DNA from 4 places in the Bacillus sp. UMB0893 genome. Region 4 is predicted to be linked to each of the others. Evidence: riboswitches for the same ligand, from Rfam matches in the RefSeq annotation. Region 4 holds a riboswitch; each other region holds the start of a gene.
What was found. A riboswitch is a leader RNA that binds a small molecule or an ion and turns the genes downstream of it on or off. The one in region 4 is predicted to bind S-adenosylmethionine.
Positions count from the first base shown of each region.

Region 1 (4,377 bases), on a different contig from region 4:
ATACAGCTTGGCACAAATTGGACGGAAATAAAGCATGTTGCTGAGCCTTACATTATTCCAATGGTTATCATCATGGTTCTAGCGGGAATCGGCTATTACATTGTGAAACGCAATAGCCATCGGTCCCGCAAAATTTAAACAAACGTTTGATTAATGCATTCCGAATGTATGAGGAAACCTAAAAAGGCTATTAATAATAACATGCATCATACTAGGGAGGGTGAAACTATGTTCAGCTCTTATAGTCATCTGGCAGCTGAAGTGTACGATTTAGACAAACCAGTCGGCCATTCTTTTGGCGATGTTGAATATTATCGTGAACGTCTATCAGGGATTAAAGGCCGGATTTTAGAGCCGGGAACAGGATCGGGACGTATGTATATTCCTTTGCTTGAAGACGGTCTGAGAATAGAGGGAATCGATACTTCTCCCGTTATGCTGGAATCTTGCAAAAGGCGCTGTGAGGAAAGAGGGCTTTCACCGGTTCTCCTTGAAATGAGCATGTGTGAGCTGAAACTGCCGCGTTCATACGAGGCAATCATTATTCCAGCAGGAACTTTTTTGCTGATTGAAGACCGGAAATCATCAATCCTTGCACTGAAGAAATTTCATGAGCATCTGGCACCTGATGGACGCCTGATTCTTGATCTTTACTTACAGCATGACACAGAGCTGAATGAGGTCATTACAAAGTCTTGGCAGACCCCAGAGCAAAACATCATTACTATGGAATCAAAGAGAGTTGAAGTAAACTTCATTGATCAGTATTCCGTCAGCTTTTTGAAATATGAAAAGTGGCAGAATGGAAAACTGATTGACACAGAACTGCAGCGATTAGCAATGAGATGGTACGGGGTACGTGAATTCAAACTGATTTTAGAACGGCTTGGATTTACGGATATCGTGATATCTGCTGATTATACATATGGAAAGGCTCCTGATCATGCAGGGCAAACAATTACATATGAAGCAAGAAAATTGTAAAGCACACACTCATTTAAGAGTGTGTGCTTTCTTTTACGATGTCTTTTCTCTTTTCTTCAACCAAAGGCATAACCTGCTTTGAAAAACGTTCCATTTCTTCAAGTTGAGGTGAAAATTGAAGCAGCAGCAAGTCAAGGCCAGCCTCTTCGTACTGAAGAATCTTATCTGCAATTTGTTCAGGAGTTCCAATTAGATTTGGGCGAAGTCCGCGATTGGACACAGAATAATCATAGAGTTCGAGCTTTTGTTCAAGCTGAGATTTTGTTGTGAAATCCTTATATCCTGAATAAGCCGATGATTCCTTGAGATGAGTGATTCTCTCAAGCTCCTGCTGAACTTCTGCTTCCGTTTCCCTGCAGACAATATAAGCAGCCATTCCAAAGGACTGAAACGGTTTTGCTTGAAAAGAAGCTCTTAACTTTTTCATATCGTCAACTTTTCTAGTAATCTCGTAGGCGGTTCCGCCATGCATGACATAGGCATCACAATGCTTTGCAATGGTTTCTTTTCCGCGCGGGCTTTCACCGCCTGCGTAAAGAATTGGATTTGGCTTTTGAACAGGCTTGGGATGAAGGTGTGTATTGCTTAGCTGATAAAAGCTGCCTTGATAGGTAAACGTTTCTTTTTCCCAGAGCCCTTTTAATACCTCAATAAATTCTTCTGTGCGGTCATATCTTGCATCATGTTCTGTGAAAATCCCGCCATATTGGCGCGCCTCCTCTTCCCACCAAGCTGATACAACATTTAAGGTAAACCTTCCCTTGCTGATTTGATCAATGTTAGCTGCCATCTTAGCGGTTACCGCCGGATTGTGGAAGCCTGGCCGTACAGCCGTCATGATTTCAATTTTCTCTGTAACGGCTGCAAGCGCAGCTGCCGTTGTCCAAGCTTCAAGTGAATCATGCTCAGGCCCTTTAATATCATTTAAGTATAACTCAGCAATCAAGGTTGTATCATACCCCCATTTTTCAGCCTTTTGGATAACCTCTTGTGCATAAGCAAATGTTGGAGGCATTTTCTCATCTTCTACATTTCTAAGCCATCCCCCGAAAATCGGCAGCCAAAAACCGTATTTCATCCATGAACACTCCCTGTCTTTTCAATAGAAATTGTTTTCATTCTTTTGCTGCTTTTCGAAAGTTAATGTTTTTCATTGCATCATTATCTAAGAAAAGAGCTACAAAAAAAGCCTCCCTTCGTTAAGAAGAGAGGCAGAATCTGCAGTTTCCATCCATCTCATCTGCCAAACATAACGTTTGCTGGAATTGGCACGGTTTCTTTAAAAAAGATCCGTTGCCGAGGCTTCAAAGGGCCATGTCCCTCCACCTCTCTTGATAAGAAAACATATGAAATTAGTTGTATCATAAAGAAATTTGTTTAATCTGTCAATTCTAAAAACATTAAGCGAGCTTCTCTTGAAGGAACTCTGTCACTTGCTCCGGCGTTTTTGCATTTGCACTGTGAAGGTGTCCCAGCTTTTCTCCATTTTTGAAAATCAGGATACTAGGAATACCCATTACTTGGTTTGTTTCTGCAATCTCTGGGAATTCATCTTTATTGATTTCATACCATTCATATTTAGAATAAGTCTCAATGATTTCATCAATAAACATATTCATTCTCGTACAGTCAGGGCACCAGTCTGCGAAAAATTTGATTAGCACCTCTTGATCTTGGGTAATTAAGTTTTGAAACTGTTCTTGCGATGTAATTTGCTTCATGATCATGCCTCCTTGCCTTTATTTTAATACAAAAAGGGAATTTTGCATTCATGAAATGCTTATTCAAGTCCAAATAAAGGTATTAAGTGCTATGGTCAGATGCTACGTTGAATGGAAAGGGAGAAATGTGGTTTAGCAGATCTTCAATTCAAATAGCTTAAGATCTGCAATAGATAACCAAAGAGCCGGTAAGGAGTCCCGAAACAGATTGAAAGCCGGATTGAGGTAACCAAAGAGTAGGAATGGAGCCCCGAAACAGGATAAAACTCAAAATGAGGTAACCAAAGAATCGGAATGGAGCCCCAAAACAGGTTAAAGCTCAAAATGAGGTAACTAAACATAAACAGTCGGCAGGATCAGTGATATAGCTCAAAAAGCTCAAAATGAGGTGGTTAAAAGCGGACGAAAAAAGGCGTGTCGTTCGAATGTTATAAAGAATTCCTTGATGGGCTATAACAATTTGATTTGAAAATGATAATATAGAAGAGATGAACTTTCTTTAGGGGGATATCCATATGAAAATTAAAGTCGGACTTTTATACGGCGGCAAGTCAGCAGAGCATCAGGTTTCATTGCAAACCGCACTTGCTGTAATAAAAGCATTAGATACAAACAAATTTGACATACATCCAATTTACATTTCGGAAAAAGGCGAATGGGTCCGCGGCCAGCAGCTGCAGGGGCCAGCAGAAAATGTAAAAGCTCTTCAGTTTAAAGAGGAAGGTACGATTGTTTCGCCTGTTGCCTTAAATCAGGATTTATTTCCATCAAAAAATGAAATTCAGCAAGATCAAATTGATGTTGTATTCCCGCTCCTGCACGGTCCTAACGGAGAGGATGGAACGGTTCAAGGCATGCTTGAATTGCTGAATATACCTTACGTAGGCAATGGAGTTCTTGCTTCAGCTGCAGGCATGGATAAAATCATCATGAAAAACTTATTTGCTCAGGCTGGGTTAGATCAGGCTAAATACGTTTCATTCATTAAAAGCGACTGGACAAAATCACCTGAAAAAGCGTATGAGACGGTTGAACAAGAGCTTGGCTATCCATGCTTTGTAAAGCCTGCAAACTTGGGATCAAGTGTCGGAATCAGCAAGTGCAAGGATCGTGAGTCATTAATCAAAGCATTTGGCGAAGCGTTCGAATATGACCGCAAAATTATTATTGAAGAAGGTATCATCGGTCGCGAAATTGAAATAGGCGTGATTGGAAATGATGAGCCAATATGTTCTGTTGTTGGTGAAATTGCTCCTAAGAAAGAGTTTTACGACTACAAAGCAAAATACGAAGATGGCGACACGGATATGATTATTCCGGCACAAGTTACGGAAGAAGAGTATGCTCTTATAAAAGAAATGGCCATCAAATCATTTAAAGCGATTGATGGATCTGGATTAGTGCGAGCTGACTTTTTCTTAACGGAGGACGGCAGAGCCCTTATCAATGAAGTAAATACAATGCCTGGCTTTACCCCATACAGCATGTTCCCGCTTCTTTGGAAGCATACAGGCGTTGAATATCCTCAGCTGATCGAAAAGCTGGTTGACCTTGCACTAGAGCGCCATGAAGGAAAACAGCAAATTAAACATACGTTTTAAGAAAGCTTGGAAACACTATTCATAGGAATAGTGTTTCTTGTTCTACATATTGATGAAAAGAAAGACCCCGA
Region 1 covers NZ_PKLB01000011.1:21,712-26,088, reverse strand. Annotated here, with positions in the region: gene CYJ36_RS21060 (DedA family protein) at 1-138, shown strand, start outside; gene CYJ36_RS21055 (class I SAM-dependent methyltransferase) at 229-984, shown strand; gene CYJ36_RS21050 (LLM class flavin-dependent oxidoreductase) at 998-2,062, opposite strand; SAM riboswitch class I at 2,218-2,325, opposite strand; gene CYJ36_RS21045 (thioredoxin family protein) at 2,385-2,705, opposite strand; gene CYJ36_RS21040 (D-alanine--D-alanine ligase) at 3,221-4,306, shown strand.
Region 1: linked by a shared signal. The riboswitch ahead of CYJ36_RS21050 (LLM class flavin-dependent oxidoreductase) and the one ahead of CYJ36_RS04460 (YezD family protein) in region 4 are both predicted to bind S-adenosylmethionine.

Region 2 (4,377 bases), 830 kb from region 4:
CACAAATCCGCAAGCTGCAAAACAAAAAAACAGCAAGCGATTTTATCGCTTACTGTTCCTTTTTAAAATATGTCCAGCCGTCTTCCTGATAGACTTTTCCGGCCTTCATCAATGCTCCAATCGCCCGTTTGAATGCACCTTTGCTCATGTTAAAGCGTTCTTTAATATCTTCCGGATCGCTTTTATCAAAATATGGCATTGCTCCGCCTCTTGATTCCATGTAATCATAGAGCTGCTGAGCATCTGTGTCCAATGCTTCGTGCTTTCTCGGCAGCAGGGATACATTAATTGTGCCATCTTCCTTTACATCAATCACACGGCCAGTTACCAGCTCTCCTAAACGGGGCTCCCTTTTACGCTGAGAAGAGTGAATAAATCCTTTATAACCCTCTTCTGTAATGATATAAGAACCTGCAATAATCATTCTGTAGACCCTGCCAGATACGCTTTGATTGTTGGCTGCTCGATCTGCAGATACGATATTTTCCTGCATTACATCTTCTGTCGCAAGCTTCGTGAAGAACCTGCCATTTTTCGTGACTTTCAGAGAACAATAGAGCATGTCCCCTTCTTCTGGCCACACTTCTAAAAAGGCAGGCAGAATATCGTTTGCCACAAGCGCATCTTTTGATAAACCAATATCAACAAACGCTCCCATGTCCTCTCTGACACTAACAACCTCTACCCAATCGTAATGATCTTCAGTGATTTTTGGTTTTTTCATCGTTGCGGCAAGACGATCTTCATGGTCAACGACTAAGTATACCTCAACCTCATCCTTGCCTTCAATTGGTTCGGTGATTTCAGTTTTGTGCAGCAGCACACGGCTTTCCCCATCTGTTAAATAATAGCCATAATCTAGTTTTTCATCTATCGAAAGCGTCATAAACGTTCCTGGATTCATCAAATGGTATTCGTTCCTTTCTTTTATAGGGTGCTTCTAATTATATTTTGAAATTGCAGCGGCATTTTATGCGCCGACAAATTTGAGCGGTCCTACACCGCCAGACTGCTTTGTAACAACGGGTCCATTAATGAAGTTAAAATCGACTTTTTAGTCGAATCGTTGGCTAAACAGGCATTCCGCACTTCATTATTGGCCGGCTCCATCGCCCAACTCCTCGGTCACAACTGTGCTGCCGGTAAAGGCAAAACCGGACTTCTCAGGCAAATCCTTCTTTGCCTGTCTGGCTAAACAGGCGATTCTGTACTTCGTTTTGTCCGGCTCCATCGCCTAACCCCTCGGTCACAACGGTGCTGACGGTGAAGTCAAAACCGGACTTCTCCGTCAGCCCCTTTTGTGCCTTTCGGGGCTAAACAGGCGATTCCGCACTTCATTAGTTGTTATGCTCTGTTTATTCTACTATAATCTATAGATAATATAAACTTTTGGGAGGATTCTTATGGCGAAAGATAGTTCGTTTGATATTGTATCAAAGGTAGACATGCCTGAAGTGACAAATGCGATTACGATGACAATGAAGGAAATCGGCACGCGCTATGACTTCAAAGGCAGCAAAAGCAGCATTTCTTTGGAAAAAGAAGAGCTTGTATTAATTTCTGATGATGAGTTTAAAATGGATCAGTTAAAGGATGTCTTTATTTCTAAATTAATTAAGCGCAATGTAGCAACAAGAAATATTGATTACGGGAAAATTGAAGGTGCATCCGGCGGAACGATCAGGCAGCGTGCTAAGCTTGTTCAAGGAATTGATAAAGATAATGCAAAAAAGATTAATGCCATTATTAAAAACTCCGGATTGAAAGTAAAAACTCAAGTCCAGGACGATCAAGTACGTGTTACCGGAAAAAATAAGGATGATCTTCAGCAAGTGATTGCAGCTGTTCGGGGAGCGGATTTGCCGATTGATGTTCAATTCATAAATTTCCGTTAAAATTCCCCTTCTATTCAGAAAACTTTTACTTTTGTATTGAATCTCATCGAAAAAACATGTAAATTAGATATAATATCTTTTCACATGCAAAATTTCATATTTCAACATTCTTATCTAGAGAAGCTGAGGGACTGGCCCTTTGAAGCTTCAGCAACCTGGCATAATGAGAGGATCTGTAATCAGCAGAGAGCTCATTCCAAGGTGCTAATTCCAGCGATGCAACCATCGAACGATAAGAAGAAGTCCTGAACGTTCAAAAGTCTTCTTCTTGGAAGGCTTTTTTTGTTTTTCTTTCACTGTTTAGAGGAGGCTTGGAAGCATGACACTTTTAGAAGATTTAAAGAACAGGATCCTTATAGGCGACGGAGCCATGGGAACACTCCTATACTCACACGGAGTAGATCGATGTTTTGAGGAATTAAACCTGTCAAAGCCAGATGAAATATTAAATGTTCATAAGGCTTACATTGAAGCTGGCGCAGATGTGATTCAAACGAACACTTACGGAGCCAATTATATTAAATTATCAAGATATGGACTCGAAGATGACGTGAGATCCATCAATCGGCAGGCCGTTCAGATCGCAAAAAAAGCAGCCGCGAACAAGAAAGCTTATATTCTCGGAACCATTGGAGGGGTTCGTGCCTTCAAAAAAAGCGCTCATTCACTTGAGGAGATTAAACGGAACTTCCGAGAGCAGCTCTACCTTTTATTGAACGAAGAAGTAGAAGGACTATTGCTTGAAACTTATTATGATCTAGAAGAAATAAAAACAGTTTTAGAGATTGCCAGAAAAGAAACGAATATCCCAATAATCACGAATATTTCACTTCATGAAATTGGTGTTTTACAGGATGGAACCCCGCTTCATGAAGGCCTTCTTCAGCTAGAAGCACTTGGTGCAGATGTTGTTGGACTGAATTGCAGACTCGGCCCTTATCATATGCTTTCATCATTAGAAGAAATTCCGCTTCCTGATAAAGCTTATTTGTCCGTCTATCCGAACAGCAGCTTGCCGACTCTAGAAGAAGGCAGACTTGTCTACGGCTCAGGGGAAAAATATTTCGCCGAAAGTGCACTCGCTTTTCGAAATCAAGGAGCAAGACTGATTGGGGGATGCTGCGGCACGACACCAAAACATATTGGAGCAATGGCAAAAGCATTAAAAGGGCTTCCTCCTGTCACAGAAAAAAAGGTAAAAATACGGAAAGAAGAAATTTCTGTTACTTCTGCCGCTGAACGGAAATATCCTCCGCTGCAGGAAATGGTTAAAGAGAAACGTTCTTTGATTGTAGAACTTGATCCCCCAAAAAAACTTGGAATCGATAAGTTTTTAAAAGGGGCAAAAGCCTTGCAAACTGCCGGTATTGATGCTTTAACGCTTGCAGATAATTCACTTGCCTCACCGCGTATAAGCAACGTTGCTGTCGGCTCCATTGTCCAGCAGTCGCTAGGGCTTCGCTCACTGATTCATATCACCTGCCGTGACCGTAACCTAATCGGCCTGCAGTCACATTTAATGGGTCTTCATACGTTAGGTCTTACAGACGTGCTTGCCATTACAGGGGATCCATCGAAAATCGGTGATTTTCCAGGAGCTACATCAGTTTATGATCTTTCATCGTTTGATTTGATCAGCTTAATTAAACAATTTAATGACGGACTTTCCTATTCAGGAAAACCGCTTGGAGAAAAAACAAATTTCTCTGTTGCGGCAGCCTTTAATCCAAATGTGAAATATCTTGATAAAGCCGTGAAAAGACTAGAGAAGAAAATCGCGTGCGGAGCAGACTATTTTATTTCCCAGCCAATTTATTCAGAATCACAGCTGGTCGATGTTTACGAAGAAACGAAGCATCTTAAAGTGCCAATATATATAGGCATCATGCCGCTTACGAGCAGCCGGAATGCAGAGTTTATTCATAATGAAATTCCCGGCATCACATTATCAGACAGCATCAGAGAAACAATGGCTCAGGCAGGTGATGACCGCGCAAAAGCTTATCAGGAAGGATTAGCCATTGCTAAAAGGCTAATTGATGCTGCATTTGACTTATTTAATGGTATCTACTTAATCACACCATTTCTAAACTATGAATTAACAGTTGAACTGACAAACTACATCCATATGAAACAATCTGAGGTCAATGAAAGGAAGATTACGCATGTTTGATATAAAAAAGCAGCTAGAGAAAAAAATCCTCGTTCTTGATGGAGCGATGGGCACCATGATACAAGATGCAAATCTTTCTGCAGCTGATTTCGGCGGTGAAGAATATGATGGCTGCAATGAATACTTAACAATAACGGCACCAAATGTAATCGAATCGATTCATGAAGCTTACCTGGAAGCAAAAGCAGATATTATTGAAACCAATACATTTGGAGCAACCAAAATAGTCCTTGATGAGTATGATCTTGGTCATCTCTCGTTCGAATTAAATAAGAAAGCAGCAGAAATCGCAAAAAAAGCAGCAGAAAA
Region 2 covers NZ_PKLB01000001.1:41,912-46,288, reverse strand. Annotated here, with positions in the region: gene CYJ36_RS00185 (CvfB family protein) at 50-904, opposite strand; gene CYJ36_RS23450 (hypothetical protein) at 1,094-1,231, opposite strand; gene CYJ36_RS00180 (YajQ family cyclic di-GMP-binding protein) at 1,404-1,895, shown strand; SAM riboswitch class I at 2,003-2,134, shown strand; gene CYJ36_RS00175 (bifunctional homocysteine S-methyltransferase/methylenetetrahydrofolate reductase) at 2,215-4,068, shown strand; gene metH (methionine synthase) at 4,061-4,377, shown strand, end outside.
Region 2: linked by a shared signal. The riboswitch ahead of CYJ36_RS00175 (bifunctional homocysteine S-methyltransferase/methylenetetrahydrofolate reductase) and the one ahead of CYJ36_RS04460 (YezD family protein) in region 4 are both predicted to bind S-adenosylmethionine.

Region 3 (4,377 bases), on a different contig from region 4:
ATCTGGAAGATGCAAGCTGCCAATCCCCATCAAGATGCCAGGCCATATTATTGAGTGAAAGGGGATATTATCCTTACCATGAACATAATAGGCTTTCGTACCTTCACTCCAAAAAGGCTGCCAATCCTGCTGATTTTCCACTGACCATAACTTGCTTGCTGACAAGTAGCCTGAAACAGCTTCGATCCAAACGTAGATTTTTTTCTCCTCATAACCCTTTATAGGAACAGGTACGCCAATCGGAAGATCTCTTGAGGCAGCCCTGTCCTGCAGCCCTTCGGATAAATACCGCTTTGTCAGTTTGATGGCATTATCGCGCCACAGCTGTTTGTTTTCTGCCGATGTTGCATACTTTTCAAGTTTTTCCTGCAGAGCTGATAGTTCAAAGTAGTAATGTCTTGTCAATTTTAAAGCGGGCTCATGAGCGCAAAGCTTGCATGTTTTATTTATGAGATCTAGCGGATCGAGAATACTTGCACAAGCATCACACTGATCCCCTCTTGCATGAGCTGAACAATTCGGACAAGTTCCCTCTACAAACCGATCAGGCAAAAATTGTTTACAGTGACCGCAGTAAGCCTGGAGCGTTTCTTTTTCATAAAGAAAGCCATTATCTAAAAGGGTCATAAAGATTTCCTGCACAGCTTGATGGTGATGCTGGTGATCTGTACGAGTATAACAGTCATAGGTAAATCCAAGTTTTTGAAAAGAATCGGCAAATTCCTTATGATACCGGTCAGCAATGACTTGGGCCGGTACATTTTCCTGCCTTGCTCTGATTGAAATGGGCGTTCCATTGCAATCACTGCCTGAAACGTATAATACCTTTTCCCCTTTCAAACGATAATATCTTGCTAAAATATCACCGGGCAATAGACTTGCGATATGTCCGATATGCAGAGACCCATTTGCGTAAGGCCATGCTCCTCCAATAAAAATAGACATTTCATTATCCTCCTTTTGAACATAAGGTCTGTTTTTGCATAGATTTTTTTTATTCGTATATCGACTAAAGCCGTATATAGGAGGATTTCGTGCTTTTTTCTAATAAATTTTTATAATGAATCTTAGAAAAGAGCCAACAAAAAAACCTCGTCCATAGACTTAATAAGTCTAAGGACGAGGTTTGATTTCGCGGTACCACCTTAGTTTACAGATTACTCACATAACCTGTCTTCATTCGTACGGAACATGAGAAAATGTCGATACGCAGGCTGTTGTAACGTCAGCCACCACGTCACAGCCTACTGATGATGACAGTTGTCATGATGTTCGGTGTGAAGCTCAAAGGTCATTTTCTGTGAAGGATTTCTTGCTTCTTTTCAGCTCCCGAAGCTCTCTGGATAGACGTCCGACTCACATACTTTTCCTTATCAATGCTTTTCATGTTTTATATAGTTTATCCAAAAAGAGGAAAAATGTAAATAGTCAGATTATTCTTCTTTGAAAAGCTCCTTCAAAAATTTCTCGCGGTTTTCCAAAAAGTACTTCGTAATCTGATAATGATCCGTTTCAGTATAATTGATTTCTGCAATACGATCCTCATCGAAATTCAAGATACTTGCCCCAGGATATCCAAGCAAGATGGGGGAATGAGTGGCGATAATAAACTGTGTGTCGCCATCTTTTGTTAAGTCATGCAGGATGCGGAGCAAGGTCAGCTGCCTTGTTGGTGAAAGAGCGGCCTCTGGCTCATCCAATAAGTAGACGGCTTTTGTGCCGAAGCGATTTAGAAAAAGAGATAGAAATGATTCGCCATGTGATTGATGATGAAGGGATTTTCCACCATACGGTCCAAATACATCACCTGACCAGGGATCTTCATTCAGTTCCTCCAAATAAGATGCAAACTGGTAAAACGATTCTGCTCTCAGGAAAAAGCCATTCCTAACCTTAGGCATCCAGGCAAGCCTGATATACCTTCCCAGGTCCGATTGAGAGCTTCTCGTTTCGTAAAGATGGTGGCTGCCGCCCGCGGTATTAAAGCCGCATTGATAAGCAATCGCCTCCATCAAAGTGGATTTGCCCGAGCCATTTTCCCCGACGAAAAAGGTAACTGGACTTTTAATTTTGATCTCATCCAAATTGGAAATGGCAGGAATGGAAAATGGATATTCTTTAATTGAAGGTACTTCTTCTTTGATTAATCGAATTGATTTTAAGAACATTTTATCACCTGTTCTTAGTTTAACAGGAATTATAGCTGCAAGTCATCGGCTTACAGGAATTTCAATTTCCGGATGACAGCACATGCGAATATAATCTGCTGTTTGATTCGCAATAATCTCTTTATCGTAATCCATCGAAGCTACATGATAGGAATTTGTCAGACTGATGATTTGTTTCATTGGGGAAGAAACGGACTCAAAAAGAAAATCAGAGCTTTCCGGCGGAACGACATGATCTTCCTCAGATTTAAAAATAAGAATGGGACATTCTACATCGGCAATTTTTGATTTTGTGAATGTAATCAAGCCTAATAGCTTTTTAACAGCAGTGATAGGAACAGCTGAGTAAGTAATTTCTTCAATTCCCTCCGCTTTTATATCTGGTTTTCCTTCAGGTATGAAGCGCGGCTCTGTCTTATCCCGAAAAAACTCATATCCAGGTACGTCCAAGGCTGCATTAATCGTTATAACGCCGCTAATTTCCTTATGTTTGCCCGCTAATTGAACAGCAAGCGTTCCACCCATGGATTGACCGGCAATAAATACGTTCTTGCAGACTTTTTTCAGCTTTAAATAAGCCTTTTCCAGATCTTCAAACCAATCCAAATAACAGCAATTTTCAAGTTCTTCAGCATGTGTTCCGTGGCCCTTTAGCCTGGGAGCAAGGACAGTAAAACCTTTATCAGCAAGCAATTTGCCAAGTTCCCCGACACTTTGAGGCGTTCCGACAAATCCGTGGCACAGTAAAATTCCAATCTCATTGCCTTTATGAAAAAAACTTTCTGCACCAGGCAGAACAGGGAATATCGTTTTACTCATCTTTCGTTCCTCCAATTCAAGCAATTATAAAAGAAAACCCTCTCTTCCATTGGCAATAAAGAGAGGGTTTTTCTTTATCAACCAAAGCGCGATGCTTTGCTGGTGGGAGCACCTTTTCCGTTCTTACGGTGGTTGCTGTGAAGTCATGGAGCCAGATCTCTCGTTCACTCTTGATAATTTATTTAATTCTGATTGGTTTAGTTGGTTTTAATGATCTTATCACGAGCAGCTTTTAACTGTCAATAGATTATGTGAAAGCGGAAAGCCCGAGAATTTAGTACTTCAATTTGTCGTTTTGGATCAGTGAAAATGGAGAGCTGATTTAGTTAGCTCATCATCCAGAAGAAAGTGCACCAAAGTGGGTGTTTGGTGCACAAAGAGTGCTCTTCAACCATAAGAAAGTGCGTCAAACTGGAGATTGCCGCACAAAGTTAGCTCATCATCCAGAAGAAATTGCGCCAAACCGGAGTTTGCCGCAGAAAGTTAGCTCACCATCCAGAGGAAAGTGCACCAACCGTAGTTTGCCGCACAAAGTTAGCGCATCATCTAGAAGAAAGTGCGCCAAACCGGAGTTTGTCGCACAAAGTTAGCTCATCATCCAGAAGAAAGTGCGCCAAACAGGAGTTTGCCGCAGAAAGTTAGCTCACCATCCAGAGGAAAGTGCGTCAAACCGGAGTTTGCAGCACAAAGTTAGCTCATCATCCAAAAGAAAGTGCGCCAAACCGGAGTTTGCCGCAGAAAGTTAGCTCACCATCCAGAGGAAAGTGCGCCAAATGGAGTTTGTCGCACAAAGTTAGCTCATCATCCAGAAGAAAGTGCGTCAAACCGGAGTTTGCCGCACAAAGTTAGCTCCCCATCCAGAAGAAAATGCGCCAAACAGGGGTTTGCAGCAATTTAGTACCCTAATATGGCATTTTGTGGCCGAGGAGTACCTCATTCATGCATTTTTAGGGCAGTGAAATCGCCCCTGAAGCATTTATCTTCACAAATGACAAAAACAGGAGTAAGATACTTATATTCCAATCAGACAGGTGGGGTTTTATGAAAACAATTCCTAAACCTCTTGTATTAACAAATCAATGGTTTATTGTTTTATCCGTTGCGGCAACCTGGATATCAGGTTTGGGGTGGATTCTTCTTATCCCTCTTATTGCAGGCATTATGGGTCTTCTTTTTAAATTTAATCCGGTTATGAAAACGGCGAAATTGTTTTTGAAGAAGCCTATGTCAGAATATATTCCAGAGGATTTTGATCAGCAGCAGTTTAACCAGGCAATTGCAGTTATTTGCCTTAGTCTTGGATTCATTGGCTACGTTCTTAACTGGATGATCCTTGCATACATTTTTACAGCAATGGTCGCTCTCGCTGCATTCATCGCCATTTTAGGTT
Region 3 covers NZ_PKLB01000006.1:174,384-178,760, reverse strand. Annotated here, with positions in the region: gene metG (methionine--tRNA ligase) at 1-1,023, opposite strand, end outside; T-box leader at 1,113-1,386, opposite strand; gene CYJ36_RS14510 (AAA family ATPase) at 1,434-2,168, opposite strand; gene CYJ36_RS14505 (alpha/beta hydrolase) at 2,211-2,987, opposite strand; SAM riboswitch class I at 3,059-3,167, opposite strand; gene CYJ36_RS14500 (DUF4395 domain-containing protein) at 4,029-4,377, shown strand, end outside.
Region 3: linked by a shared signal. The riboswitch ahead of CYJ36_RS14505 (alpha/beta hydrolase) and the one ahead of CYJ36_RS04460 (YezD family protein) in region 4 are both predicted to bind S-adenosylmethionine.

Region 4 (4,377 bases):
AAAAGTAGGAATGGAGCTGTTTTATCAGGAAGGTCCCGAGATTGTTCATCAGCTTAAGTCAAACGGTCATCAAATTTTCTTGGATTTGAAGCTGCATGATATTCCTCAAACAGTGAAGCAGTCTATGAGAGGTCTTGCAAGGCTTGAGGTAGATCTCGTGAATGTGCATGCTGCAGGCGGAAGTGCAATGATGCAGGCAGCCATCGAAGGCTTAGAAGCAGGCACTCCAGCTGGCAATAAACGGCCTGATTGTATAGCTGTGACTCAATTAACGAGTACTTCTGAGACTATGCTGAAAGAAGATCTGCTGAATGAAAAGGGATTGAATGAGACCGTACTGCACTATGCCAAACGTGCTTATGAAAATGGTCTTGACGGAGTTGTATGTTCAACGCTTGAAGTTCCGGAAATCTATAAGCATATGGACCGTACCTTCCTTACGATAACACCTGGCATCCGTATGGCCAGTGATTCACTTGATGATCAAGTCAGAGTAGCGACGCCTGAGAAAGCAAGAGGGCTTGGATCAAGCGCCATCGTAGTCGGAAGAAGCATTACGAAAGCTGAAAATCCTCATAAAGCATACTTGGAAATGAAAAACGCCTGGGAGGTTCTATCTGTATGAAACATCAAATTGCTGAACAGCTGCTGAAAATTGAAGCCGTCTTTTTAAGTCCGAATAATCCATTTACGTGGTCAAGCGGGCTTAAAGCACCAATCTATTGCGACAACCGTTTAACTTTATCCTATCCAGAGGTAAGAAATCAGATTGCAGCAGGCTTAACAAAGCTCATTCAAGAACATTATCCCGATGCTGAAATGATTGCAGGCACTGCAACAGCAGGTATTCCGCATGCTGCTTGGGTGAGTGATCTGCTTAATCTGCCGATGTGCTATGTCAGAAGCAAGCCAAAAGGCCATGGAAAAGGCAATCAAATCGAAGGAAAAGTACATGAAGGACAAAAGGTTGTAGTCGTTGAAGATTTAATTTCCACTGGCGGCAGTGTTGTTAAAGCTGTTCAGGCTTTAAGAGAGGCTGGGTGCGAGGTTGCTGGTGTTGTTTCAATCTTTACATATGAACTGCAAAAAGGAGCAGAGCAGCTTGCACACGAAAAAATAAATTCTGTCTCTTTAACCGATTATTCTGCATTGATCGAAGTAGCTTTAAACAATGGATCCATTGAAAAAGAGGATCATGAAAAACTAAAAAAATGGCGTGATAACCCGGCAACGGAAGAGTGGATGACTCTATAAAACAGTAAAAGCAAAGTCGCTGACTTTGCTTTTTTAATTGATCCAGATCATGATTGAGCTTGTAAATGCCGCCATACCTAATAGCAGGTATCCGGATCTGAACACCTTTTCCTTCCATTGTTCAGAAAAGACCTTGCTGCAAAACGACAAGCTAATGCTGCCAATCCATCCAAACAGATAAAACAGACCTGTCTGTTCTTCTTTTATTGAATGAAAACAGCCATGATCAACTTGTTTAATAAGAGCATAAGCAAGAGAGTAAGCACCTGCAATGAGACTGCAAATTGTAATGACAAAAGGAAATAGGATACAGATCACCTCAGAATAGTTTATAAATCTAGGCTGTTTTCACATTGATTGTAGTTTTTAGCAATATAAGTTTTCAGGTTATATTATGCATCTCTTAAATTGAAAATCCAGGCAAAAGACATGGCTATTAGCACGACTTCAGTCATGACGTATATCCATTGAGGCATAGGCGGGTTGGAAACAGCTGGGAAGTCAATAGCCGCAAAAAGAAAAACAGGAATCGTTATTACCAGCATACTTAATGCCAGCGGGAAAAGAATCATTTTCACTTTGCCATTTTTCTTAAATACAAAATGCTTGAATAAGAAAAAGATTGCTGTTGTAGCCATATGTTATAAAAAACAGAAAAGCAACAGAAAGTAAATTAGTTTCACCAATCATTTCAAGAAAGAATGGCAGGAACAGTCCATTTAGAATACCTTGTGTTAGAGAAAAAAATCTCACTGCTCCCATTCCAAAGAAAACAAAATCAAGTAATTTCAATTTCAGGTCAGGTTTTGTCATGTTTGAAATTAATTCCTTGCAGCAGGCTTCAAGATTGTCTTCAAATACGTCATTTGCTGACTTTCCATCCCTTTGTGCAAGAACTAAATGCTCAAGCAATTCTAATAATAGGTCCTTTTTATCTCTTTTTAGAACGTGAACTTGCTGAAATAAATAGGGACATATTTTCAAAAGCTGTTTTATTATCTTTTGTAAGCTTTTGCTGCAGAAGAGCCATTCTTTGTCTCATTTCCATTGTAGTCATTTATTCCTCCCCTTTTTGAAATAGCAAATTTGTAACAGGTTTCCTAATGTCAAGCCAGTCTTTTCTGATTGTTTTCAGCGAAGATCTCCCATCGTCAGTCAAAAAATAATACTTGCGGTTTGGTCCGTATCGGATTTTCTCATTTCACCTTGAATAAGCTTTTCCTATTGAAGACGCAGAAGCAGAGGATATATGCTTCCTTCACTAACAAATATAAAACCATGCTGTTCGAGCTTTTGCATTAATTCATAGCCATACACGTCTCTTTTTCATTGATGGCTAGGATACATCCCTCGAGGATGCCCTTTAAGAGCTGACTTGTAGTTGACAATCAATCACATCCTTTAATGGGTTGTATTGCAAAGCAGGTAATTTCAGCATTAGGAATAACGGAATTAATGTCAACACAAAATTTTCCATTTTGTTGTTTTTTAATGAAAAAATGAAATATTTTAATTCCTATCGAAAAACTAGGGTTGACATATAAAACAATTGTGATAAAATTTAGAAAAATATAATAAACTTATCCAGAGAGGCGAAGGGATCTGGCCCTGTGAAGCCCGGCAACCTGCTGAATGCAAGGTGCTAAATCCAGCAAAATGAAATCCCATTTTGGAAGATAAGGTAATCATGCCTGAACAGTCTTTCAAGTTGGAAGGCTTTTTTTATTTCTCAGATAATGATGCATTTCTCTGAAAACAAAACTAGCGGATAAGAAAAGAAGTGGGGGACTGCAATGGGAAATGAAGATCATCTTGAAGTCGTAATGGAAAGATTGCGTGAAATGCTGAAAACAATGAATTATGGTTCTGTTACCTTGATTGTACAGGATGGGAAAGTGATTCAGCTTGAGAAGAATGAAAAAGTAAGAATTAAATAGGCTCTTTTTGTAAACTTTGTTCTTTCATTAGTCCAGTTGGAATTGGGACTAAATTGATTCTGTATCTGCTTACTTGAAAAGAGCTGCGTCAACAAAAATCTTTTCGATCAAAAAAAGTAAATAATGTGCTGACTAGACAAACTAGAGGCATTTTAACAAAGCAGGGAATAAGGCCACTTGTTAAAATGCCTCTTTTTGCTTTGGCAGGACGTGTTATATAGAAGGGAAGTGTATTATGCTTACGTATGAAACATGGCAGGAGCCAACTATTGAGTTCGAGGTTGATGAAACATATAAAGCTGCTTTAAACGTTTTAAAATGGAGCTATGATCATTATGGCGAAGATATCGTTTATGCATGCAGCTTTGGCATTGAGGGCATTGTACTGGTGGATTTAATATCAAAGGTCCGGCCTGATGCTACAATCGTTTTCCTGGATACAGACGTTCATTTCAAAGAAACGTATGAAACGATAGATCGTGTAAAGGAAAAGTATCCTGAATTGAATATCATCATGAAAAAGCCCAGCCTCACCCTGGAAGAGCAGGCAGCAGAATTTGGAGATAAATTATGGGAAAGCAATCCAAATCAATGCTGTCAAATCAGAAAACTTACACCTCTGAATGAAACGCTATCAGAGTCAGAAGCATGGATCTCAGGACTGCGCCGCGAACAATCTGAAACAAGGAAGAATGTACAATTTATTAACCGGGATGACAAATTTAAATCCGTTAAAATATGTCCGTTAATCCATTGGACATGGAAAGATGTTTGGCGGTATGCACACAAGAATGATCTGCCATACAACCCACTTCATGACAATGGCTATCCTAGCATAGGCTGCTCACATTGCACTGCACCAGCGTTCAATGCCGATGATCTGCGTTCTGGAAGATGGAGCGGGCAAGGTAAAACAGAGTGCGGATTACATGGATAAGGAGTCTGCCTCGTGCTTGAAATAATGGCTCTTGTCATTAGTCTCTTTTTTGCAATGAATATCGGTGCAAGCGGTGCTGCAGCCTCAATGGGAGTTGCTTATGGGTCAGGTGCAGTCCCAAAAGCACGGTATGCACTTTTAATATGTGCAGCCGGCGTCTTTTTAGGAGCTGTCCTCGGAGGAGGAGAGGTCGTAAAAACGATCAGCTCCGGCATCATTCCGCAGGATATCATTAATGTAAAAATTGTG
Region 4 covers NZ_PKLB01000001.1:872,958-877,334, forward strand. Annotated here, with positions in the region: gene pyrF (orotidine-5'-phosphate decarboxylase) at 1-625, shown strand, start outside; gene pyrE (orotate phosphoribosyltransferase) at 622-1,254, shown strand; gene CYJ36_RS04440 (hypothetical protein) at 1,288-1,572, opposite strand; gene CYJ36_RS24015 (hypothetical protein) at 1,647-1,799, opposite strand; gene CYJ36_RS24020 (hypothetical protein) at 1,846-2,166, opposite strand; gene CYJ36_RS24290 (hypothetical protein) at 2,186-2,311, opposite strand; partial or broken gene CYJ36_RS04455 (PadR family transcriptional regulator) at 2,312-2,642, opposite strand; SAM riboswitch class I at 2,832-2,937, shown strand; gene CYJ36_RS04460 (YezD family protein) at 3,048-3,191, shown strand; gene CYJ36_RS04465 (phosphoadenylyl-sulfate reductase) at 3,427-4,128, shown strand; gene CYJ36_RS04470 (inorganic phosphate transporter) at 4,153-4,377, shown strand, end outside.